3 regions of the Jeotgalicoccus sp. WY2 genome follow, and region 3 is predicted to be linked to each of the others. Evidence: riboswitches for the same ligand, from Rfam matches in the RefSeq annotation. Region 3 holds a riboswitch; each other region holds the start of a gene.
What was found. A riboswitch is a leader RNA that binds a small molecule or an ion and turns the genes downstream of it on or off. The one in region 3 is predicted to bind S-adenosylmethionine.
Positions count from the first base shown of each region.

Region 1: it holds a riboswitch for S-adenosylmethionine, as region 3 does, so the genes downstream of both, G4D76_RS15690 (methionine ABC transporter ATP-binding protein) here and G4D76_RS08455 (methionine ABC transporter ATP-binding protein) in region 3, are expected to answer to the same signal.
Region 2: it holds a riboswitch for S-adenosylmethionine, as region 3 does, so the genes downstream of both, G4D76_RS03805 (Na+/H+ antiporter NhaC family protein) here and G4D76_RS08455 (methionine ABC transporter ATP-binding protein) in region 3, are expected to answer to the same signal.

Region 1 covers NZ_CP049818.1:87,909-96,085, reverse strand. Annotated here, with positions in the region: gene mreD (rod shape-determining protein MreD) at 1-250, opposite strand, end outside; gene mreC (rod shape-determining protein MreC) at 255-1,109, opposite strand; gene G4D76_RS00505 (aminotransferase class I/II-fold pyridoxal phosphate-dependent enzyme) at 1,169-2,323, opposite strand; gene G4D76_RS15700 (MetQ/NlpA family ABC transporter substrate-binding protein) at 2,324-2,653, opposite strand; partial or broken gene G4D76_RS15695 (MetQ/NlpA family ABC transporter substrate-binding protein) at 2,637-3,003, opposite strand; partial or broken gene G4D76_RS00495 (methionine ABC transporter permease) at 3,127-3,724, opposite strand; partial or broken gene G4D76_RS15690 (methionine ABC transporter ATP-binding protein) at 3,777-4,789, opposite strand; SAM riboswitch class I at 4,850-4,949, opposite strand; gene G4D76_RS00485 (SprT-like domain-containing protein) at 4,993-5,397, opposite strand; gene G4D76_RS00480 (class I SAM-dependent methyltransferase) at 5,860-6,174, opposite strand; gene G4D76_RS00475 (putative RNA methyltransferase) at 6,231-6,692, opposite strand; gene G4D76_RS00470 (DUF3592 domain-containing protein) at 6,754-6,939, opposite strand; gene G4D76_RS15685 (hypothetical protein) at 6,914-7,048, opposite strand; partial or broken gene G4D76_RS00465 (chromate transporter) at 7,229-8,177, shown strand, end outside.
Region 2 covers NZ_CP049818.1:675,913-684,089, forward strand. Annotated here, with positions in the region: gene G4D76_RS03785 (immunoglobulin-like domain-containing protein) at 1-270, opposite strand, end outside; gene G4D76_RS03790 (FAD-dependent oxidoreductase) at 554-1,882, opposite strand; gene G4D76_RS03795 (LLM class flavin-dependent oxidoreductase) at 1,967-2,959, opposite strand; gene G4D76_RS03800 (YceI family protein) at 3,158-3,688, opposite strand; SAM riboswitch class I at 3,941-4,042, shown strand; partial or broken gene G4D76_RS03805 (Na+/H+ antiporter NhaC family protein) at 4,105-5,408, shown strand; gene G4D76_RS03810 (hypothetical protein) at 5,559-5,897, shown strand; gene G4D76_RS03815 (hypothetical protein) at 5,861-6,361, shown strand; gene G4D76_RS03820 (DHA2 family efflux MFS transporter permease subunit) at 6,401-7,804, opposite strand; gene G4D76_RS03825 (MarR family winged helix-turn-helix transcriptional regulator) at 7,899-8,177, shown strand, end outside.
Region 3 covers NZ_CP049818.1:1,447,399-1,455,575, forward strand. Annotated here, with positions in the region: gene G4D76_RS08430 (NAD(P)/FAD-dependent oxidoreductase) at 1-275, opposite strand, end outside; gene G4D76_RS08435 (trans-sulfuration enzyme family protein) at 544-1,677, opposite strand; gene G4D76_RS08440 (hypothetical protein) at 1,826-2,116, shown strand; gene G4D76_RS08445 (MetQ/NlpA family ABC transporter substrate-binding protein) at 2,150-2,968, opposite strand; gene G4D76_RS08450 (methionine ABC transporter permease) at 2,988-3,638, opposite strand; partial or broken gene G4D76_RS08455 (methionine ABC transporter ATP-binding protein) at 3,628-4,658, opposite strand; SAM riboswitch class I at 4,822-4,920, opposite strand; gene G4D76_RS08460 (DUF554 domain-containing protein) at 5,067-5,801, opposite strand; gene G4D76_RS08465 (P-loop NTPase family protein) at 6,221-7,219, shown strand; gene G4D76_RS08470 (MutS-related protein) at 7,198-7,611, shown strand; gene G4D76_RS08475 (DMT family transporter) at 7,716-8,177, shown strand, end outside.

The DNA.
Region 1 (8,177 bases), 1.1 Mb from region 3:
CTATAAAGCCAAATATGTGGATACCGTACAGGGAACCGATATAAACGTCCAGCATAACACCAAACAGAATTGCAAAAAGCATACTGATACGGGGACCCGCGTAAATTGTTAGGAGCAGAATGTACATAAAGAGCATTTTCGGTACGAAGTATACTTCAACACTAAACATCATCAGTGGACTAAAGCTGGTAAAAGCCATGTCAGCATACATTAATATGACTCCAATTATAAAAATCACTATCGTCTGCATCGTATCAGTCCTCCAATGAATCAGGATCGCGTTTTAAGACAAACACATTATCCACATCATTTAAGTCACTGTTCATTTGCACGTATGCATTTTGACTCAGTCCGTATTCATCATTTTCTACTTCTACTACTTTGCCGATAACTATGCCTTCAGGGAAAGCGCCAGTCAGACCAGAAGTATATACTTCATCGCCTTCTTCAAGTTTTACCTGACTTTTAATATTTTCAACGACAAGCACATCTTTTTCAGTATCAAAATTGCGGATATTACCGTAGACCGCTTCATCGTTATGTCTCACTTCAACTGACATATTGTTCTGTGATGCATTCGTTGAAATCATCTCGATAAAACTCGAATTGCCGTTAACTCTCGTGACAATACCGATTAATCCTTCCGACGTCGATACCGCCATGCCTTCTTCAACGCCGTCCTTTTCTCCTTTATCTATCGTAAAGGATTCGAGCCACTGGTCTGGTGCACGTGAAATCACGCGGGCGTTGACTGTTTCGTAAGCCATACTGGAGCTCACTTCAAGAGATTCACGCAGCTCCTCGTTTTCAGCTGCAAGACGCTCATTATCAGCCTGCAGCTGCGGCAGCATATCCAGCTGTTCTTTCAGCGCTTCGTTTTCTTCAAGCGCACTGAAACTTCCTGTAATACTAGAAAATATGTTTCCTATAAAACTGAACGGTGCATCGACAACCTTTTGAGTCACAGCGACCGTATCACCGGTAAATTGTTCCGCTTTCGTTGTGGAATCTCTGTCCGACAATGAAAATCCGATTAATGCAATTAATACTACTATGCCAAACAGCACAATCAACATGCGGTTTCGATTAAAAAACTTAGTCACTCTCATGCCGCCCCCAAAAATTAATATCTGGGTAAATAATACCACATTTGATGTCAGACAATAAACTAATCTTGATAGAGATCTTTAATCTCTCCTAGTCTTTGTACGAATGTTTTTAAATCTTCGTCCCGGACCGCAAGAGATATACGTATATAATCCTCTGCCAGGCTGCCGAAAGGTTTTCCTGGCGTAGCGAGAATGGACTGTTCTTTCAGCAGGTAGGTGACGAAGCTCTCACCGTTAAAACCCGGCGGCACTTTTATCCAGCCGAATATACCGCCCTTGATCGGTTCGATTGGAACATTTAAAGCCAGCAGCGCTTCATTGATAAAGTCTTTGCGCTTTTTGAATATTTCGTTCTGTGCAGGAATTAACGTATCAGCATTGTCAAGAGCTGCGATTGCTGCATCCTGTGTGACACCGAAGACACCAGCATTCGTATGATCCTGAAACCTGTTAATGCTTTCAATCATCTCTTTGTTCCCTGCTGCAAAACCGATTCTGTAACCCGACATATTAAATCCTTTAGACAGCGAATATATTTCCATGGATACTTCAAAATCAGGATCGCTCGTCAATATGCTTGGATGAGGCCCGTTAAAGCCGAACGCTGAATAGGCAAAGTCGTGGACAACCTGTGTTTTACTTCCTTTGAATCTTTGTATCACATCATCAAAGAATGATTTATCCGCTGCGGCACCGACAGGATTAGACGGATAATTTAAATAGATAAGCTCCGTTTCTTTTAGCTCCGCTTCCAGCGAATCAAAATCCGGCAGGTAGCTGTTTTCTTTAAGCAGCGGCATATCAATCAGTTTCGCCTGTGCAAGTTCCACTGCGGTAATATAATCTGCGTAGCCCGGATTCGGCAGCATAATACCGGCGCCCGGATTGACGTGTGCCAGAGGAAAGTTCACCAGCGCATTTTTCGTCCCGAACAGTATCGCAATATTTTCGTCCTTCAGATCCACATCATAAGTTCTTTTGTAAAATCTTTTAATGCTGTCTTTTAATTCAGGTTTACCGCGGAAGGCACCGTACTTTTGATTTTCTTCTTTATCGATTGCTGTCTTTACTGCATCAGTAATGACTTTCGGCGTTCTGCCGTCGGGAATACCGACGGCGAGGTTTAACAGCGGTTTGTCCCCGACTTCCAGCTCAGCATTCATCATACTGCTGAAGTAGCTCGGGCTTAATGAGTTTAATCGTTCGCTCGCCATTTACTCATCCTCCTCTGGTTTATCGAATCCTTTAAAGTCAGCATCGATCACTTCATTAAACGCTTCGGACTCTACTGCCTTAATTAAATCTTCTTCCATTTTAGTGCCTGCATCATCACCGTTAATTACAATCTGGTTTCTGAAGTTTTCGTTCATGTTTTCTAAAGTTAATGCATCGTCCAGGTTCATTTCACTGGCAAGTGCAAAGTTACCCGGCACAAGTGATAAACCAATCTGTTCAACACTTCTCGGCAACTGACCGGCATCCTGATAAATAAACTCAAGATTTTTCTTATTATCAATTATGTCTGCTTCATCGATAGCAAACATATCTGCATCTTCTAATTGTAATCAAACCCGCATCCTGCAGTGTTAAAAATCCGCGGCTGGAGTTAACAGGGTCTAAAGGAAGGGCAACTTCACTGCCTGACGTGATATCTTCCAGTAAACTAAATTCACTGCTGTACAGCCCCATCGGCGCTGTCGGCACCTGGATGATATTTTTTAAATCAGCATCATTTTCTTCATTAAAACTTTCCATAAAGAGCACATTCTGAAAGAGGTTAGCATCTGTCTCCGTTGGCGAGCGCATTATTCGGCTGAATGTAGTCGCTGTATTCAACTATTTCAACAGAATAACCCTGCTCTTCCAGCACCGGCTTTAATGCGAACGATGCCATATCGGCAAAAGGCCCGCTTGAAGCCCCGATAGTAATGACTTCTCCCTCATCCTCATATAAAAGAATACTGGTACCTAATATAACGACTAATGTACCGATTAAAAATATTATAATTCCGCGCATTTATCTTTCCTCCGCTCTGTTAGAAATAAAGTCTCCGGCCCACTGGACGATTTGTACAATAATAACAAGTACAATTACTGTCACAATCATCGTCAATGTGTCGTAGCGGTAATAGCCGTATCTGATAGCAAGGTCACCGACCCCGCCGCCGCCTACAACACCGGCTGTTGCACTGAATGCAATAATCGAAATAATCGTCAGCGTAATTGCCTGAGTGATGCTCTTCTTCGCTTCCGGCAGAAGAACATCTGTCACGATTAAATAAATCGGTGCGCCGCCTGCGATACTCGCTTCAATAACACCGTCACTCACACTGTTAAAACTGGATTCAACAAGACGTGCAAAAAGCGGCACGGCAGCAATCGACAGTGCAACACTGGCAAAAACAGGTCCGTGTGAAGCATTAACGAGCCATGTTGCAAACGGCATAATTGCCACGATTAAAATTATAAAAGGGAAAGACCTGATTATTTACGAGCCAGCCCAGTGTGGCATTTAACGGTTTAATTTTAAAAAGCAGCGGATGCTGTGTAATATAGAGCAGAATACCGAGCGGCAGTCCGATTAGTACTGCAAAGAATATTGAAATTGAGACCATCAGTGCCGTTTCTAAAAGTGCGCGGTACAATAATGGCCAAAGCTGACTGAAGTTATCCAATATAACCCACCCTTTCTATGCCGGAAGTATTATCGATATGTGTTTTAAGACGCTCGATTTCTTCAACTTTTCCTGAGACCTGAAACATTAAAAATCCAAGCGGCTTTTCTTTAATATATTCGATTCTGCCGTTTAAAATACTAATACTTAAATCGAAGTCTCTGTAGAGCTGATTTAAATAGTTTTCTTCAGCATTTTCACTCAAAAACTGAATTGTAATGACTTGATTTTCAGGCGTTTCTTTAATTTGTTCCGGCACTTCAAAATTATATATTTCCTGCACGAAATCTTTTGTAATTCCTTCTTTAGGATGACTGAATACATTGTAAGTTTCGCCGCTTTCAATAATTTCACCGTCGGACATCACACCTACACGGTCGGCAATTTCTTTAATAACTTCCATTTCATGAGTAATAATCACTATCGTAATGCCGAGCGTTCTGTTAATACTCTTTAAGAGATTTAAAATACTTTTAGTCGTATCTGGATCAAGTGCACTCGTTGCTTCATCACATAAGAGAATATCGGGATTATTGGCAAGCGCTCTCGCAATACCGACACGCTGCTTCTGTCCCCCGCTTAAATTTGCTGCATTGATACTGGATTTATCGTTAAGACCGACGAGCTTTAAAAGCTCTTCAATTCTTTTCGGCACATCTTTTTATTGTATCTGCTCGCTTTAAGTACAAATTCAATATTTTCATATACTGTCTTTGATTCAATTAAGTTAAACTGCTGGAATATCATGCCGATTTTCTGGCGTCTTATTCTTAAATCCTTAGATGATAATTCAGTCAGATTGTCGTCACCAACAATAACTGTGCCCGTCGAAGGTTTTTCAAGCAAATTAATCAATCTTACCAGGGTACTTTTCCCAGCGCCGGAATAGCCGATCAGCCCAAAAATTTCACCGGTTTCAACTTTTAATGATGTCGGTTTTAATGCTTCAACATTTCTTCCTTTTAAATGATACGTTTTTGAAACGTTATTCAGCTGAATGCTCATGAATTCCCTCCTATGTATATTAAAAAACGCCATTTATCTATATAGACAAATGGCGTTTTGTGATTATCTTCCAAGCCGCTGCCTGCAGGAATTAGCACAGTACTTAAAAAGCCTGCTGAGACTTCACAGGGCCTGATCCCTCCGTCTCTCTGGATAATTTCATATTTAATTGTATTTCATACTAGAGTAACTTGAAAAAATAGTCAAACAATTTTTAATAACTTGTTATCAGAGTGATTCAACCATGCCTTTATAGATATACTTTCCACGGCAATGCCTGCAAATATAACGTTTGTTATAGCCCTTGACTCTTTTCGTAAATTGATAGCTGCATTTTTGCACTCATATAAATAAGCCTGCCCTTTATATTTATATGTTCTGGTTTTGGCAATACCGAGACGCTCAAGTGTTTCGGTAAATTCCCGGTCTGAATCTCTGTAAGGTTTCTTTAATGTGTAAAGTGCGTAATGCACGCACTCATGATAAAGCACATCTAGAATAGTTTCCTTGGAGTTGTTAATAAGAAAGCTGTGTGACATTACAATTTCTTTTGATACAACTTTTCTGTTTTGCAATTTAATCTGAAATGCACCGAGCTTAGACTTCATTTTTCGACACTCTGATTGGAATATCGAGCTCGAGACCGAAATTGTCCCTGAGAATTTATCGGCCCAGTTATGTAATTCACTATTGTTCATAATATGTTCACCTTCTTAATGTTTTAACCGCCTTAAAAAAGGCAATAAAAAAAGGGAGATCTAAAGTCTCCCTAACAGATAAATAATATAATATGATATCTAGGCCAAAGGCACTATCGAAGAACGACTAGTTAATGATATGAAGAGTATAGCTTTAACTTATGTTTGTGCGTTCTGTTATGTATTTCTTAATGTATTTCATTATATTTTAATGTTCAGCATATTTCAAGGTTATTAGCCTAATTCTTTTGCTTTGTAACCTGTTTGTAATAAACAGGGTAATATTTCATGGAAATTCGTTTTCTTTAGTGTAATTATTACCTATACGGTTTTAAATAGCAAGTTATTAACTGAAATTATTTTGAAAATATTTCAGCTGTTCTTTTCTTCTTGTGCAATAACGATATGCATATCTACTGTAATATCTTTATCGCCGCTACTTATAAATGTTTCAATCTGTGCATCATCTGCATGCCAGCCAAGCGGCGTCATGGAAATTAAGTCCTTCAATGCTGAAGCATTGAGAGTTTTCTTATAAGTAATACGTTCTTCACTTACTACTTTAACATTTCTCTTCATCAATTCAAGTGTATCGTTATTTTCATATTCACTTTCACCGGTATTATTGAACAGTTCATTACGCAATTCCTTTAAATATCCGCTTCCCGGAATCACTTTTATAATCATGCCGTCTTCAGTTAAAATTCGTTTAAATTCAGCGTAATTGGCAGGGGATAAAAAGTTTAATATAAACTTGCATGATTTGTCAGCAAGCGGCGGATTTGCAAGATCTCCGACAAACCATACCGGCCCCTCATAGTTTTCGCAGCCATCATGACACCTGCTTTTGATATATCAAGACCGACGCCTGTCAGCGTTTCTGTGTTTACCTTATGCTGAATCATCTTTAAATGAGAGCCTTCACCAGACCCTGCATCAAACAGCAGTGAGTTTTCTGCCGATTGGTTTGTTATGATGTCAGAAATTCTATTATGTATCGGCGCATACAGTTCAACTTTGCTGATAATTCTATGACGCGCATCAAATAATGCATCATCGTACTGTGTATTTACAGGTTTCTGAAGCAGATTCACATAGCCCTGCTTTGCGAAATCGAAAGTATGATTATTAATACAGACTAAACTGCTAAGTGCTCGGACTTCAACAAATTCGTGACAAAGCGGACATCTTAATTTACTGCTTATATGTTCTGCTGCCGCTGCGCTTTTTCTCTTTTTTTCATTTAAATCTCCTGCCTGACTTATATTAAAATAGAAATATTACTGCACCGATCAAGAAAAATATCATTCCGATAAAACCTGGTATAAATGCTGCTATCGTCTGAACTTTCGTACCGCCGATAAAACAGCGTTTAGGTTTATTAGGATCGTACAGTACATCAAGCTCATAACCGAACGGATAACCGTTATTCACCGAGCCATGGGCTGTCATATTTTTCTTTCTTCACTGCCACACCAAAAGTATAAATAATTAGTGAAACTAAAATTAATAAGAGCCCTATAGACCCGAAAACTATAGTTAAAACTTGTTGATCTGTCATTCTATGAAACACTCCTGATGAATTATTATTTGAAAGATAATTATATCATATGACTGCTGATATAAATTTAAGAATCAGATAATAAAAAGTATGTTAAAATCTTGTAAATGTCTTAATACCAGTTTAAAAATAGCTGTATACATGGTAAGTTTTAATAAATTACATATACAGGAGAAATTAATGAATAAACTCAGAATTCTTTTAGAAATACTATTAGTATCTACGAGACTCGGGCTGACATCATTGGAGGTCCGACTGCACATCTTGGTTATTTCCATACTGAGTATGTACGCAGAAAGAAATGGATGGATGAGAAAAGTTACGCAGATTTAGTCGCACTTTCACAATTCCTTCCGGGTCCAGCATCCAGTCAGGTGGGCATCGGTGTTGGTGTTATGCGCGGCGGCGTACTCGGCGGTCTTACATCATTCATCGGCTTTACACTACCGTCCGTTATTGTATTAATGATTTTCGCATCTCTTTTAACAACATTCGATATCGCAGATGCGGGTTGGATTCACGGTTTGAAAATCGTTGCCGTGGTTATCGTTGCCCATGCAATTATGGGAATGAGTAAAAATCTGGCACCTGACGTCAAAAGAAAAGTAATTGCGCTGTTTGCACTCGTCGCAACTCTGCTATTTCAATCGGTGTTCACACAGGTCGGCGTTATTCTGATTGCAGGGGTCATCGTTTTATTCTTTATAAAAATCATGAAGCAGATGATAATAAAAAAGCAGCGACTTTCCCGATTAAGAAAAGTTTTTCCGCTGTCGTTTAGTGCTATTTTTCGTACTGCTATTTGCATTACCCGCCCTCCGTGAATTAACAGGCTCATACTGGGTTGCGGTAGTAGACAGTTTCTACAGAGCCGGCTCACTCGTATTCGGCGGCGGACACGTTGTACTTCCGCTTCTCGAACAGGAACTGGTTCCGATGGGATGGATTTCTGCAGAAGAATTCCTTGCAGGATACGGTGCAACGCAGGCTGTGCCTGGTCCATTATTCACGTTTGCAGCATACTTAGGAACAGTGATGAACGGCTGGATCGGCGGACTGATCGCAACTGCCGCGATATTCCTGCCGGCATTCCTGTTAATTCTTGGCGCATTGCCGTTCTGGGATTTAC
Region 2 (8,177 bases), 770 kb from region 3:
TGATATCACTTTACCATAATTATCAAAGTCTGAAAAATCCGAAAAAACGGCATCGTCGAAAGCGAGCATATACCAGTCACCATCCACATTCTTTTCTATATAGAAGAATTCACCATAACCGAACAGTGTATCACTGGAATTGATGATATCCATTTTGATATTTGCATTTGCACGTTCCGGGTTGGATTGTTCGATATTCATCCGGAGACCATTATTCGAACTTTGTATATCCTGGCGCGGACTTGGATCGTCCAGGAGTTCAGGGGTCACCGTCCTGATGCATGCGCTTAAAATAAATGGAATGAGGAATATCATAATGAAAAATGCGTTCGTTTCATTCCGGCACCTTCTTTGCTTTAATTATAATATAAGCTGGAGGTATTTGATGCTTATCTTTAAATGAATATGTTTCAGTCATAAAATAATAATAATTAAAGAACACAAAATGAAAAGGTATGTTTCCTGAAATTTACAGGAAACATACCTTTTACAAAATAGCTTAACCAAAAAAATCAACTTTTGGGTGCACTACATACAGCCTGTGGATTTCAACTTATATATCAAACAGGTTATTAAATGCTTCGCTCATTACAGGATGATTGTACATCTGGTCGCGGAGCGACGTATACGGAATATTATTATCCATTGCGAGCTTCACCGTGTTAATCAGTTCTTCCGAATTCACACCGTATAAGTGTACCCCAAGGATTTCTTTAGTCTCAGTATCCACTACCGCTTTAAACAAGCCCCTCAGTTCATTATTAATATGAGATCTCGGATGACCTGACATCTGCATACTGTTTTCGGCTGCTTTATATCCCTGTTCTTCCGCCTCTTCCAGTGTCAGTCCTGCACGTGAATACGGCGGATCTGTAAACATCGTGTAATGCACATTTGTGCGTGAGTCATATGAATACTCGCCATCATCAAATAAGTGACTCTTCACGATGCGGTAATCATCGAGTGATGTATATGTGAACTGCATACCGCCTTTTACATCGCCCATTGCATAAATATTTTCAGCTTCAGTCTGCAGATGATTGTTTACTTTAATATTACCTTTATCCGTCAGTCCGGCAGTTGTATTTTCAATGCCAAGTCCTTCTATATTCGGCTTACGTCCCGTAGCAAATAATATTGCATTTGATGTGAGTTCATTGCCACTCGATAAAGTTACAGTAATATTATTATAATTCTCTTCTGTCACTTTTTCTGCGCGTTCACCAAAGATAAAGTTAATGCCGCTCTCCTGCATATCCTTAGTAATTTCAGCAGCAATATCGCTGTCTTCGGATTTTAGTATTTTATCGTCCGGAACAATTATACTGACTTCTGAACCGAAAGCATTATACATCGTTGCAAACTCAAGTCCGATATAGCCCCCGCCGACAATGGTAAGTTTATCAGGGAGAATATCTTCATCAATTAATGTCGTACTTGTATATACTTTGTCAGAGTTTATATCCCCGTCAATTGGCGGAATGATACTTTCTGCACCGGTATTAATAAATATTTTATCAGCAGTGAGCACTTCTTTTTTACCATTAGCCGCTTCTATTTCAATTTCACTGTCGCTGATAAACGACGCTTTAGCATCGTAAACTTTCGCCTTATTTAAATCTGCAACGCTATGATAGTTCTTATCACGCAGTTTGCTGATTACTGAATTTTTGCGTTCAACAGCAGCGCGGTATTCTCTCTTTTCAAGTGCATCGTGCATTAATAACTTCGTCGGAATACATGCGATATTAATACATGTCCCCCCGTACATTGTGTTATCTTTTTCGATTAACGCTACATTCCAGTCACGATTTGCAAGTTCTCCTGCTAACGTCTTGCCAGCTTTACCGAAACCGATTATTATTGCGTCAAAATGTGTCAAATACAGCATCTCCTTAAGTTTATCATCACCAGATATTTACCCGTGATGACTGTTTAACAAACTAAGTGCTGCAGTGACAGATTGTTAAAACAATTCCTTGGCCAGCAATTTATACACGTTAAGACGCGCTTGTTGTGAATGCGGAATACTACAAATCATTGCTTCATCAAACCCATATTTTATCTGCTCATCCTGTAATTGAGCTGCGACTTCTTTTGCAGACCCAACCAAATGCAATTTACGGCCTTCGTGAATTTTAATGCGGTCCATTTCTGTTAACGGAAAATCCTGCGCTTCTTCAGGCGTCAACAGCTGTCCGCTTCTGCCTTTCATAAATTGAAGGCGCCAGATATCCTGAGGTTTTGCTTCAAATTCAGCTTCTTCTTTCGTGTCAGCTGCTGTGACCATATAAGATACTGTAATTTCAGGCTTCTCCATAAAAGCAGAGGGTTCAAAATTATCTTTATATGCATCGAGAATCGGTTTTGACAGCTGGCCGTTAAAAAACTGAGCGAATGAATAACCCGCACCTCGGCGCCCTGCTTCTACAGCGCTGTTGCCGCTCGAACCAAGCAGCCATGATTCAGGCAATACGATGTTAGATGGTGTAGCAATTGTTCTGTTATATAACTCATTTTCCGGCACTTCGTCGTTAATCAGCTGCAGAGCTGTATCAAATTTTTCATACATATTATGTACCATCGGCGGACGTCCTTCTGATAATGCGTATATAGAGAACTGGTCCCCGCCTGGTGCTCTGCCCATGCCGAAATCAATACGGCCAGGTGCAAATGCACTGAGTGTTTTAAACACTTCTGCCAGTTTTAAAGGAGAGTAATGCATCATCATAACTCCACCGGTGCCGATACGGATATTTTTTGTTTTAGCTGCCAAATGTGCCGCAGTAATTTCAGGAGCAGAACTTGCATAAGCAGATGTGCCGTGATGTTCAGCCATCCACATACGTTCATACCCGAGCTCGTCACCCAGTACCGCAAGTTCTTCTGCTTTTATTAAAGCCCCCGCAGCTGTGTTGCCTTTAGTTATAGGAGCCTGATCCAATATACTCAGTTTCATAGTTTATACATCCTTTAGTTTTTATCGATAAATATACTCTTCTTTTAAGAATATCAATTTATCCTATGTTTAAGAAACTAAGTGCTTGAGAACTTCATGATATTGAATTTAAAAATACTCCCTGATATCCATTGAAGAATACCAGGGAGTATTGACCCATATATCTATATCATTTTTCAGCTACTTAATTTCTAATTCTTATGCTTCAGCAGGATTAAATTGTAACTCAAGGTTAACTTTAACGTCCTTAGAAACCATAACGCCGCCAGTTTCCAGAGCCTGGTTCCAAGTTAAACCAAATTCTTCACGGTTGATTGAGAACTTAGATTCGAAACCGTAAACATCAACGCCCCATGGGTTTAACGCTTTACCGTTAAATTCTAAAGGAATAGTAACTTCTTTAGTTACATCTTTAATAGTTAAGTTACCAGTAACATCATATTTTGAACCTGAACCTTCGATTTTAGTTGATTCAAAAGTAATGTCAGAATAGTTTTCTGAATCGAAGAAGTCAGCAGATGTTAAGTGAGCATCGCGATCCGCTACTTTAGTATTGATTGTTGCTGTGCTTGCTCTTCCTGTAACTTTCGCTGATGAAAGATTTTCAATATTGTCTACATCTAAGTTAATTGACCAATCACCGAAAGTACCTTTAACTTTTGTTACCATCATGTGTTTTACCGTAAATTCTAATTCCGAGTGTGCTGTGTCTAATACAAATTTAGCCATAATTAATTCATCCTCCAAAATTTTGTTTGTTAATGCTTCGCTTTCGAACTATTACTATAATTATATTAATACACTTAGTTACAAAAAGCAAGTAACAAACTTAAAATAAATTAAATTTAATACATTTTTTCATTTCTAAGTATATATGAATCGATTGCCTATTTTCAGAAAAATTAAACTTTTTTATCTTATATTATTAAAGTTGACCTTTATTTATTATGCATGTATCCTTAATTTCATTAATTAAATAACTTCTTATCCAGAGAGGTGTAGGGACTGGCCCGTCGATACCTCAGCAACAGATCGTAAGGTACTGTGCTAATTCCAGGAGCAGACACTGCTCGAAGATAAGCCGAGGACGTCCCCATCTCTTATCTTTACTGATAAGTAATGGGGATTTTTCAATAGGAGGATTTATGTCTAATAAAAAAGGCAGTATCGTGTCATTGCTGCCCTTATTTATATTTGTTTTTTATTTATCGGTACAGGACTCTTCGCAGGAGACTTCAATGCGATGCCGATTACTGTCGCCGCTATTATCGCTTCAGTGGCAGGTTTCTTGTTATATTTTAAAGTACCATTTAAAGATAAACTTTCAGCTTATTTAAAAGGTGCATCTCAGGAAAATATCATACTGATTGTAGTAATCTTTCTGCTGTCCGGTGCGTTCTCCGGAATCGCCGGGGCAATGGGCGCTGTTGATTCAACTGTAAATATGGGATTAACATTCCTCCCGGGCAGTCTTTTACTCAGCGGTATTTTTATCATTTGCTGTTTTGTTTCTTTATCTATGGGAACAAGTATGGGTACAGTCGTAGCGATTGCACCAATTGCGATCGGTATCGCTGATCAGACTGAGATTGGGCTGGCACTCGCACTCGCGACTGTAATAGGCGGTGCGATGTTTGGAGATAACTTATCGTTTATTTCCGATACGACTATCGTTGCTACAAGAACACAGGGTGTAAAAATGATTGATAAATTTAAAGTGAACTTCTGGATTGTACTGCCGGGAGCACTGCTTACTGTAGTCATATTATATTTTCTCAGTGCCGATGTTTCGCTTAGTGAAACAGGAAATTATAGCTTCAGCTTTATCGAAGTCCTCCCCTATCTTGCAGTGCTGATCATCGCGCTACTCGGCGTGGACGTAATGATTGTACTAATGAGCGGTGCAGTACTTGCAGGAGTACTTGGACTGTTTACAGGTGCATTTGATATACTCACGCTAATATCAGCTGCCGGAGAAGGAATAGCAGGCATGCAGGAAATTGTGATTATTACGATATTAATCGGAGGAATGATTGGTCTCGTCAGCCATTACGGCGGTATCACCTACCTGCTCGATACGATAATGAGTAAAATTAAAACGAAAAAAAGCGCTGAACTTGGGATTGCCAGTCTAGTCAGCGTGACTGACGTATCCACTGCTAACAATACGATTTCCATTATGATGACTGGTCCGCTTGCGAAAAATATCGCTGATGAATACGATGTTGATCCAAGAAAATCTGCAAGTATACTAGACACATTTGCTACAGGCTTCCAAGGATTGATTCCATACGGCGGACAGATGCTTGCCGCTTCTGGACTTGCAGCAGGAATATCTCCAGTAGAAATCATGCCCTATTCAATCTATCCGATTCTGTTAATTCTTAGCGGAATTGCTGCGATACTGATTGGCTTCCCGAAGAAGTACTCTAAAGATGAAATGAAATAGACAAATGTTAGTCGGATGCAGCGGTGCTGTATCCGTTTTTTAAAAGGTGAAAAATGAAACAGGTAATACCATGAAAACGCACATATAACAATATATAATGCTCAATATCTGATATAATTATGAATATATATATTATACAAGGATGTTTTTATGACGAATTATAAAAATGAATATGAAAGAGTATTCAGCGGGCTGTCTGAAGATGATCAGCTGGCATTTAACTCGCTGAATACTGAGTTTGATAAACACTTTGTTACCGAAGATGCTAAGTATGAAAGATTGTATATAATGGCTGATGTAATGGTAGGTTCCGGCAAGGATTACGTAACGTATTACAACGCGAAAACAAAAGATGTTGCCCGTGTAGCTTCAAAAGATTTACCGAAAGAACGGAATAAATACTGGTCTGATGCAGCAATTCTCGGTGTCTATTTTGCCATACTGTTCTCAGCATGTATTTCATCTTTGGAGAAATCGTTATTTCACTAGTGCTGCCTGGAATTATCGTGTTAATACTGGCCATGGTTCCTTTAATGAACCACGGTATAAAACATCAGTCCTCAGCGCGCGGAAATAAGCAGCTGATTTCCGGTTTCTTATTTTTAATTCTGTTTGTCGGTGCGAACCTTTTAATACTGTTTATGAATTCTGAAATACTCAGTCCTTTAAAAATCACGTCTTACGATGCTTCTGCAGTCGATACACTGCTCTTTGTCGTATTTGTTGTTGTCGCTGCCGCTTCAGTGTACTTCATTTTCAGTTCTGAATCGTGGGCCAGCAAGTTAATTTTTATTGTACTGCTGATTTACAGTGCAGGGCGCTTGATTTATCCTTTCGATTTCTTAAATGGAGTATCGGAGTTTATCGTACAGTACTTTATGTTCATCGGTTTAATCATTATTATTATCGCTCAGTATTTAAGAGCTAAAGGTTCAAATACGAGCGAATCATAGAAAAAAGCTTACTGTCAAATGACAGTAAGCTTTTTAATTTTAATCCATATCTTTTGTTCTGCTTAGTTTAAAGGCAAGTACAAACCCGACAAATGCCAGTATACCTGCAAACAGGAATGACATATTAACACCATGTATCATACCTTCAGTACCTTCTCCCGGTCGCATTGTATTGGTCATAATTGAGACCAATAATGCGGTCCCGACTGCTCCGGCAACTTGTCTCATCGTATTACTCATCGCAGTACCATGCGGTACAAGCGAGTTCGATAATCTGTTGAGTCCTTCTGTTGTTACCGGCATCATCACCATCGCCACACCAAGCATACGGAAGGAGTTGACGACTGCGAGATACGTAAAGGTAGTTTCTGTACTCAGGTTCGCAAACATTAGTGTCGTCACCGTCAGCATGCCAAGTCCGATAATAGCGAGCCATCTCGCACCGTATTTATCGAACAGCCGGCCTGTAATCGGACTCATCAGCCCCATAATTAATGCACCAGGAAGCAGCATCATACCAGATTCCATTGCACTGAAACCGAGCATTGTCTGCATGAATATCGGCAGAATTACTGCTCCGCCGATCATCGACATAAAGACAATCATTCCTAAAGATGTCGACAGAGTAAAGATTTTATCTTTGAATACTCCGAACTCTAAAATCGGTTCTTCCAGTCTGTTCTGACGTTTAATAAACATGTACAGCGAAACTGCACCAACTATAATCGGCAGAATTACCGTAAGACTCAGCCAGCCGCTGTTACCTGCTGCACTGAACCCGTAAAGCAGTCCCCCAAATCCAAGTGTCGATAAAAGAATAGACGTCATATCGAGCTTTGGATTCGTCTTCTCTGTAACATTTCTCAAAATAAAGTATGCAACGATTAAATCGATAATTACGATCGGCAGCAACATGTAAAACAGTCCTCGCCATGGATATATATCGATAAACCATCCCGACAGTGTCGGTCCGATTGCCGGTGCAAAACTTATGACAAGACCGAACATTCCCATCGCTTTACCACGCTGATCGCGCGGATAAACCAAGAATAAAATCGTCTGCATCAGCGGCATTATAATACCTGCCCCTGCGGCCTGTAAAATACGGCCTGCCATTAGCACAGAGAATGACGGCGAAATACCGCATATCAGCGTTCCAAGGCCAAACAGCGACATCGCGGTAAAGAATAACGTTCTCGTTGAGAATTTATTAATTAAAAATGCTGTAATTGGTATCATAATTCCGTTAACGAGCATGAAGACCGACTGCAGCCACTGAGCAACATCAGCTTCCAGATTCAAATCAGTCATTATGTGAGGTATCGCTGTCGCTAAGAGTGTCTGATTTAATATTGCTGCAAATGCACCCGATAAAAGCACAGCCATTAATATCGTTCTGTTTTTATCTGTTAATTTACTGCTGTTTTCATTTGCTAAACTCATTCATTTTCCTTCTTTCATAGACTTACACAATTATTGATTGTATAATACAACTATATATGAAGTCAAGAATAGAATTTGAAAGGACGTGCTTAGAATGGTTAACGATGACTCATTGGAAGTTTTAGAATTGGAAATTGCTATGATGGTCCGTGCTTTAAGAAGCCGGATTGCTGAAACTGATAAAAAACAGGAATTTAAACGCGCCAGTTATTTAATACTGCTGCTTATTTCTAAAAATGGTCCGATGGGTGTTAAAAGTATCGCAGAAAAACTTCACCTTGATATTTCTACAGTCAGCAGACAAGCTGCCGATTTAATGGAAGATGAAATGCTCAAGAAAAAGAAATCTGAAACAGACCGGCGCTCATATCTC
Region 3 (8,177 bases):
TGCGGCTTCGTTACGATGTTGCCGGATTTTGTATTTTTCAGAGACTCATAAGTGTATTCGACAAAATCATATAAATAGTTTGTACACACACCGTTTTTGCCAATAGCTTCTTTAGCGCCTTTAATCGCATCATAATTAAGTTCAATACCAAGTGCAACGATTAGAAAGTCATAGCTGATGACTGTATCGTCAGCTGTCACTTCCCGTTTTACGGGATCGATATGTTTAACAGATGACTTAAGCCATCTGGCTCCTTTTGGTATCACTTTTTTCATCGGTTTTCTTGTGGAATCCAGTTTTTCGTCACCGCTTCCGACTAACGGCCATGCAGGCTGGAAATAATGATAATCATCGGGTTCTATAATTAAGACATCATCTTTTAATCTTTCTTTTTGGAAAGTATCCGGCTGGCAGTCGATATACCGCCAGTCCCTCCGCCAAGAATAACTAATTTATAATGCTGTTTCATAAGAACACCTCCGTGTTACTGGGAATATTCCCGTTTACACAGAGGTTAGTCATATTATAATTTATTCTTATGATTTATATTTGAGCGAGTGCCTGTTCAAGATCTTCCTGCAGATCCTGAACGTTTTCGAGACCGACAGATAAGCGGAGCAGTGTATCCGGCGCTTTAGTTAATTCTTTTTCCACTGAAGCGCGATGCTCGATATAGCTGTGGGTGCCGCCGAGACTCGTTGCTTGTGTAAAGATTTTAACCGTATTGGCTACTTTTAGTGCAGCTTCAGCCTTTCCTTTAACTTTAAACGACATTAGTCCGCCAAAATCACTCATTTGTGATGCTGCAATATCGTGTCCGGGGTGCTCAGGAAGGCCCGGGTGATACACTGTTTCAACTTTGTCATGCTGATTTAAAAAGTCAGCGATGGTTTTAGTGCTGGAGCAGTGGACTGACATTCTTGCCGATAGAGTCTGAACACCGCGGAGGGCCAGCCAGCAGTCGAACGATGACGGCACGGCACCTTTCGCATGCTGCCATGTTCTTAAGTTTTGAAGCATTGGACTGTCTTCTTTCGCAACTACCGCACCGAGCAGCAAATCGCTGTGACCCCCGATATATTTAGTGACCGAATGCAGTGAAAAATCAGCGCCGAGCGCCAGCGGGTTTTGTAGCATAGGTGTAGCTGTTGTATTATCGACAACAGTTACTGCACCTGCCTCTTTTGCAATACTAACAACCGCAGCAATATCGATGATTTTAATCTGAGGATTTGACGGTGTCTCAATCCAGATTAAGCCAGTTGGTTCACTTTTAACTGCTGCTTTTAAATCCTCTAAATTACTCATGTCTGCAGTGACGATATCAAACCTTCTGCCGATATCCGTTTCATTAAGTAAAGTCAATACACCGAAATACATATCATCCGGTAAAATAATACGCTGAGGCATATCCTGCGGCAGTGATTCAATCACTGATGAAATAGCGGCCATGCCGGATGCAAAAGTCACAGAATCATAGCCTTCTTCAAGTGCTGTCAGACATTCCTCCAAAGAACGTCGGTTTGGATTATCTCCGCGGCTGTACATAAAGTCGTCAGTGTAAGAACCATCTGCAGACCGTTCGTAAGTAGTAGACAAATGAAGCGGTGTTGTAACCGCACCAGTGACCGGATCAACCTGTCTGCCAGCATGAATTGCTTTCGTTTCAAAACGCATATATATCCCTCTTTTTTAAAGTTTATATAAACAGTATACAGATGACTTTTGTAATTATCTATAAATTCAGATAAATTTACTATGAAAACAGACGATTGTTTCTCGTGAAAAAGGGTAATTGATTAAAAACACCGGAAGGAGTTTTTTGATGGAAATTAAAAATATCGAACCGGCAGCAATTCCTGATTTTGAACAGCAGCTGCAGCTTGAAAATGTTAAGTATTTAACGCTGTGCACAGAAGAAGGAATTATTGCCTATCTCGCAGGTATAGACAGTGAGCTGGATAATGAAATCGATGTGCATTTTGATTTTAAAGAAGACTTCAATGAGCCTGTAGCTAAGCAGATGTATACGTCTTTTATGAAACAGAATATCAGTGAAGATATAACGTTTAATCCGCAGAGTGAAAAGGAAGAGCAGTTTATCGAATCGTTATAAAAGTAAAAGCTCCCGCTAAGGGAGCTTTATTATTTACCAGCCAATTTCGCTTAATTCAAGTACTGTCGGAATTAATGCACCGTCGTATTCTTCTTCGATGAACTCTGCAGTATCTGCTTCCTGGTAAAGGTCAGCAATTCTGTTGTACGTTTCATTATTTGCATCCTCAGCATTTGAAGCGATAATATTCACATAATCAACTGCTGTGTCGTCTTCACGGAAAATGGAATCCTTAATCGGATGAAGGTTTGCATCTTTTGCAATACCATTATTAATCACGCCGAGATCCACATCACCTAAGGCACGTGGAATTTGTGCCGGTGCCACTTCTTCAAATTGATAATCATTCGGATTCTCAACGACTGCATTTTCGATTGAGCCTAACCCGTTATAATCTTCAACAAGTGTAATCAGACCGGCATCTTCCAGCAGCATTAATGCACGTCCCTGATTAGACACGTCATTCGGCAATGCGATTGTACCGCCGTCTGGAATATCAGTGGCATCTGTCAATGAATCTGAGTAAATACCCATCGGTGCAAGGTTCGTCGTTGCAATAGGTACTAAATCTAAATCTCTATCTTCGATAAATTCATCGAAATACGCGACAGTCTGGAATGCATTTAGATCTATTTCACCGTCTGCAAGCGCCGTATTCGGCTGAACATAATCGTTAAATGTAACAATTTCTATTTCAATATCTTCTTCTGCAGCTTTTTCTGCAACATAATCCCATACTACTGTATCAGTTCCGCTGATGCCGATACTGACTTTTTCTTTACCGCTGTCACCACATGCTGAAAGAACGATTCCGACTAAAAGTAAACTCGTTAATAAAAAAACTTTTTTCATAATATATTTCCTCCAATTGTTATTTTCTTCTTACAACTCTTGCAAACTTATTACCAGCTGACTGAAGGCCTTGAACCATAATTATCAGGATGATGACTGTAATCAGCATTGTGACTGTATCGAATCTCTGATAGCCGTATGTTATCGCTAAATCACCGATACCGCCGCCGCCGACCGTGCCGGCCATCGCAGATGCACCGACTAAGCCGATAATGGAAATTGTGAAATTCACTATCAGAGAGCCGAATGCTTCCGGCAGCACGAATTTAATTATTGTCTGCATTGGTGTTGCACCCATAGCGTCCGCTGCCTCCAGCACGCCTTCATCTACTTCAAGGAGTGAACTCTCTACGAGTCTTGCAATATACGGTCCGGCAAAGAATACCATGGGTACAATAGCAGCTTCCGTTCCGATTGATGTCCCGACGATTAGTTTTGTGACCGGTATTATCGCAACAAGCAGGATGATAAACGGCAGTGATCTAAAGATATTGATTACAGCATTCAGCACTGTGAAAATAATTTTATTTTCTAAAATCTGACCAGGTCTTGTCACGTATAATAGAATACCGAGTGGCAGTCCAAGTATGATAGAAAAAATAAATGAAATGCTCACCATCTGAACCGTTTCTAAAAACGCTTCTAATATAGTGCTCCAGCTAACCAGCATATGTATTCACCTCGCTGTAATATACATCGTTTTCTTTTAAATAAAGCAATGCTTTTTTGAGCTCTTCTGCTGAACCGTCGAACTGAACGATTAAATTGCCGAACGGCACGCCCTGCAGTTCAGTAATATTGCCAAACAGCACATTCACATCCAGATCATACAGCTTGCTGATTTGTGATAAGTACGGTTTCACTGCAAGCTTATTGATAAAGTTTATTCTGTAAATAAATTGATCGTTGTCCCGTTCCTGAATCAGCTCCCGGACATAGGCTGGCAGTTCTGTCTGCATGACTGTGTTAACAAACCGTCTGCCGGTTTCTGTTTTAGGATTAGAGAATACATCGAAGACAGAACCGCGTTCAATAATTTTGCCGTTTTCCATCACTGCGACTTTATGGCAGACATCACGGATAACGGACATCTCATGTGTAATCAGTAAAATTGTAATGTTGTACTCCTTATTAATCTTTCTTAAAAGTTCAAGTATGGATTCAGTCGTCTCTGGATCGAGAGCAGATGTTGCTTCGTCACAGAGCAGAATTGACGGATTGGTTGCAAGTGCACGGGCAATGCCGACACGCTGCTTCTGTCCGCCCGACAGCTGGTCGGGATACTGTGAAGCTTTATCAGACAAACCGACGAATTCGAGTAACTCGGCGACACGTTTTTTAATGTCATTTTTAGGTGTCTTATTCAAAATCAGCGGCATCGCTACGTTCGTATATATGTTTTTGAATTTAACAGATTAAAATGCTGGAAAATCATGCCGATACGTTTTTTCGTCACTCTCAGTTCGGGAGCTGTCAGTGCTGTTAAATCTTTACCATCTACGATAACCTGTCCAGCCGACACGCTCTCCAGCTGATTGACGCAGCGAATCAGCGTACTTTTTCCTGCCCCGCTGTATCCGACCACACCGTAAATTTCTCCAGTGCCGACTTTGAAATTAATATCATCCAATGCATGAATCGGTGCATCGGTGCCGTCATACGTTTTGTCTACATCGATAAACTCAATCATTAAAAAACGCTCCTTAAACATAGCTAAATAGTAGGAATTAAAAAATGTAATAAAAATACACCAGTATATGACCGGTGTTTTTTTAAAAACCAGATATACATTCTTTGTAAAAAGAAAATAACCTCTCCTTAAAATATAAGAAGAGGCCAATGTATATTCGCTCTTCTCATCTTTTAGCGTGCTGCTACAGGATTTGGCACAGTACATAATGTCTGTTGCCGAGATTTCATAGGGCCAGTCCCTCCATCTCTCTTGATAAGAAAGTAAGTTATTTGATTATTTAATTTAAACTAACTATATTGCAGAGTGGTATTAAAGTCAATAAGGAAATTGAAATTAATTTCACGAGAGCTAGAAATACATTGCTTAATACTGTTTATCTCCCATAAGTACTTATTTCTTTTGAAACTAGAACATTTGTACAAAGAATAAGCTGATTGTATCCCAGTAATATTGAATCGTTACAAACAGCACTGCAAACAGTATCGCAGGCAGCATATTCGCTACTCTTATATTCAACAGTCCGAGCAGTCTTATACCGATCGCAATAATCATAATACCGCCTGTGCCTGTGATAGCAACAATAATCTCTTCCATCAAATCAGGTTGTACAAAGCGGATAATTTGAGATGCTGACAATGCAATAATTCCCTGGAACAGAAATACGGAAATGGCCGAGAACATAATTCCGATGCCCATAGTGGACGTCAGGAAAATAGCGAGTACCCCATCAATTAACGCTTTTGTTAGGAGTACGGTATGATCATTGCGGAGTCCGCTGTCCAAGGCACCGATGATGCTGACTGCGCCGACGACATAGACTAATGTTGCAGTGACAAAAGCCGCTGCAGCACCGCCTTCAGTAGCGCCTGTTTTTGTTTCGAGCCAGATACCGAAGTGATTCATTTTATCTTCAATATCCCATTTTTCACCGAGCATGGAACCGAGAGCGAGACTGGCAACGACTACAATAAGTATACTGTTGGCTTCCAGTGCCATATCTATACCGATAACCAGTATGGTAATTGATAATGCCTGGAGTATAGTAACTTTCATATTTTCATTTATATTTTTCCAAAAAAGACCGATGATGCTGCCTAAAATAATAGCTAAAGCATCTACAATAGTACCAAACAGCGCCATGCAAAATCCCCTCGTCTCTATAAATATCTAAACTAAATATCATAACGGTGACGGGGGTGATATATTAAATCAACTATCCGGAATAGTTGGATAGTTTATAAATATTGTATTTAATTAATAACATTACATAAAGCTTTACTTTTGTAGTATATTTTCGTATTAATGATAAAATTATCAGTAAAGAATTGCACATCTAAGAGGAAGGTGATTATCATACAGACGCTGTATATTTTTATCGTTGTTATGATTTTAATTGTGATTCACTGATTATAAAAATATTTGAGTACTTTAAACTGAAAAAAGATACTAAAACATTATGGGACAGACGTGTCAGGTTAAAAACAAAGCCTGAATACTACGTTCATTACTATAACTACTTCGTTAATATTATGGAACAGGAGCACACGGATGACAGGAACGTGGTGGATGATGAAACGTGGAATGACCTGGATCTCAGCAAGCTGATGGACAAAATAAACTATACATTTACAACGATAGGCACTGAAAATTTATATGCAGTGCTCAGAAACTCATCAGAAAATCATGTTATAGCTGAAGATTTATTACATAAAATCAAAAATAATCGGGGTTTCCGGGAAGAGATATCATACCGGCTGGCTAAACTCGGGAGGTCCGTAAACTCAAACACGAGTAAGTTCATGTATGAATTTATGCCGGTGAAGAAGTATAATCCGTTGTTTATACTATTTTCATTGATGCCGATTATCGGTGTGTTTCTATTTTTAATTAATCCGTTTTTATCATTATTAACTATACTGGCGGGCTTTGGCATAAATGCATATTTATCACAGAAGCATAAAGGTTCAACGGGTTTGGACTACGCGGATATTTTTTATGCGATTAATATTATTGTCACTGCCGGAAAACTGAATTCAAAATTCAACAGCAAAGGTCTGAAAAGACTGGCCTTAATGGGTCCTTTGTTTGTTACTGATGACAGTGCAGGAGAGTTGAATGCTGGTGTTCAGATGTTTAATGCTTTTAAATTAATGTTTTTAATAGACTATCATCTTTATCACACTGCTAACCGGACACTGAATAAGAACCATGAGTTATATAAAGAAGGATGGCGTTACACTGCTTCGCTCGATCTGCACTACAGCCTCGCCATGTGGAGAGAAACGCTGCCCTATTATACAGTGCCCGTAACAGAAATATCTTCATATATACAAACCGAGGGACTGTATCATCCGCTCGTTGCAGATGCTGTTGATAATGAACTTAATTTTAATAATGATATTTTATTATCTGGTTCCAATGCAGCAGGCAAATCAACATTTATGAAAGCACTGGGTATCAATGTAATTATCAGTAATGCATTAAACACATCCACCAGCACACTATTTAAATATACTCCGGGAAAGTCATATCGTCGATGGAAATTACCGACAGTGTAATCGAAGGCGACAGTTACTTTATCAGCGAAGTAAAATCACTGAAGCGGATTGTCGACGAAATTGAAGATTTTGACGGTACTGTTTACTGTATTATTGATGAGATATTCAAAGGCACAAATACGATTGAACGGCTGGCTGCAGGAGAGTCATTTTTAAGATATCTGCATGAAAAAGAAAATGTCTGCTTAATCGCAGCAACACACGATATGGAGCTGACAGAGTTACTGGATGGAGAATTTGATTTTTACCATTTCAGCGAAGAGCTGGCTGGTGATGATATTAATTTTGATTATAAAATTAAAGACGGAATTGCAACCAGTTCAAATGCGATTGAGTTATTGAGATTATATGAATTCCTGAAGCGGTATATCAGGAAGCGAGAGGAAAAGTGAGTAATAACTGATTCAGCAGAAGGGATACTATAAATAGAATGGGGATGTAAAATGAAGCAAAATAAAAATATGCTCATTTATCTATTAGTGTTTATCATCATGGTTTGTGGGGTTTAAATATTGTTATTCTTAAACTTCTGGTTACTGAATTACCTCCTGCGACGATGACGGCTTTCCGTGTAATGATTGCCGGTGTAACGACGTTATGTATTTTAATACTGACACGTTCTTTCCGCCGGATGACTAAACAGGAATGGATTTATACTCTGCTAGGAACATTATTTGGCGTTGTGCTTCACCATTCATTGCTGGCAATATCACTGACGATGATCGATGCATCCAGTGCAGCATTAATACTGGCACTTGTGCCGCTCACGACCGTTATACTGGCGATATTTTTTCTCGGTGAGAAGCTGACAGGTGCACGTCTCCTCGGTATTTTTCTGGCATTGATCGGTGTATTTTTCATTCAAGGAGAATCTTTTACAAGTTTTCATTTTTCGTTAGGCGAAGTATTAATATTTACATCAATGCTTGTGCAGGCAATCAGTTTTATCTTTATAAAA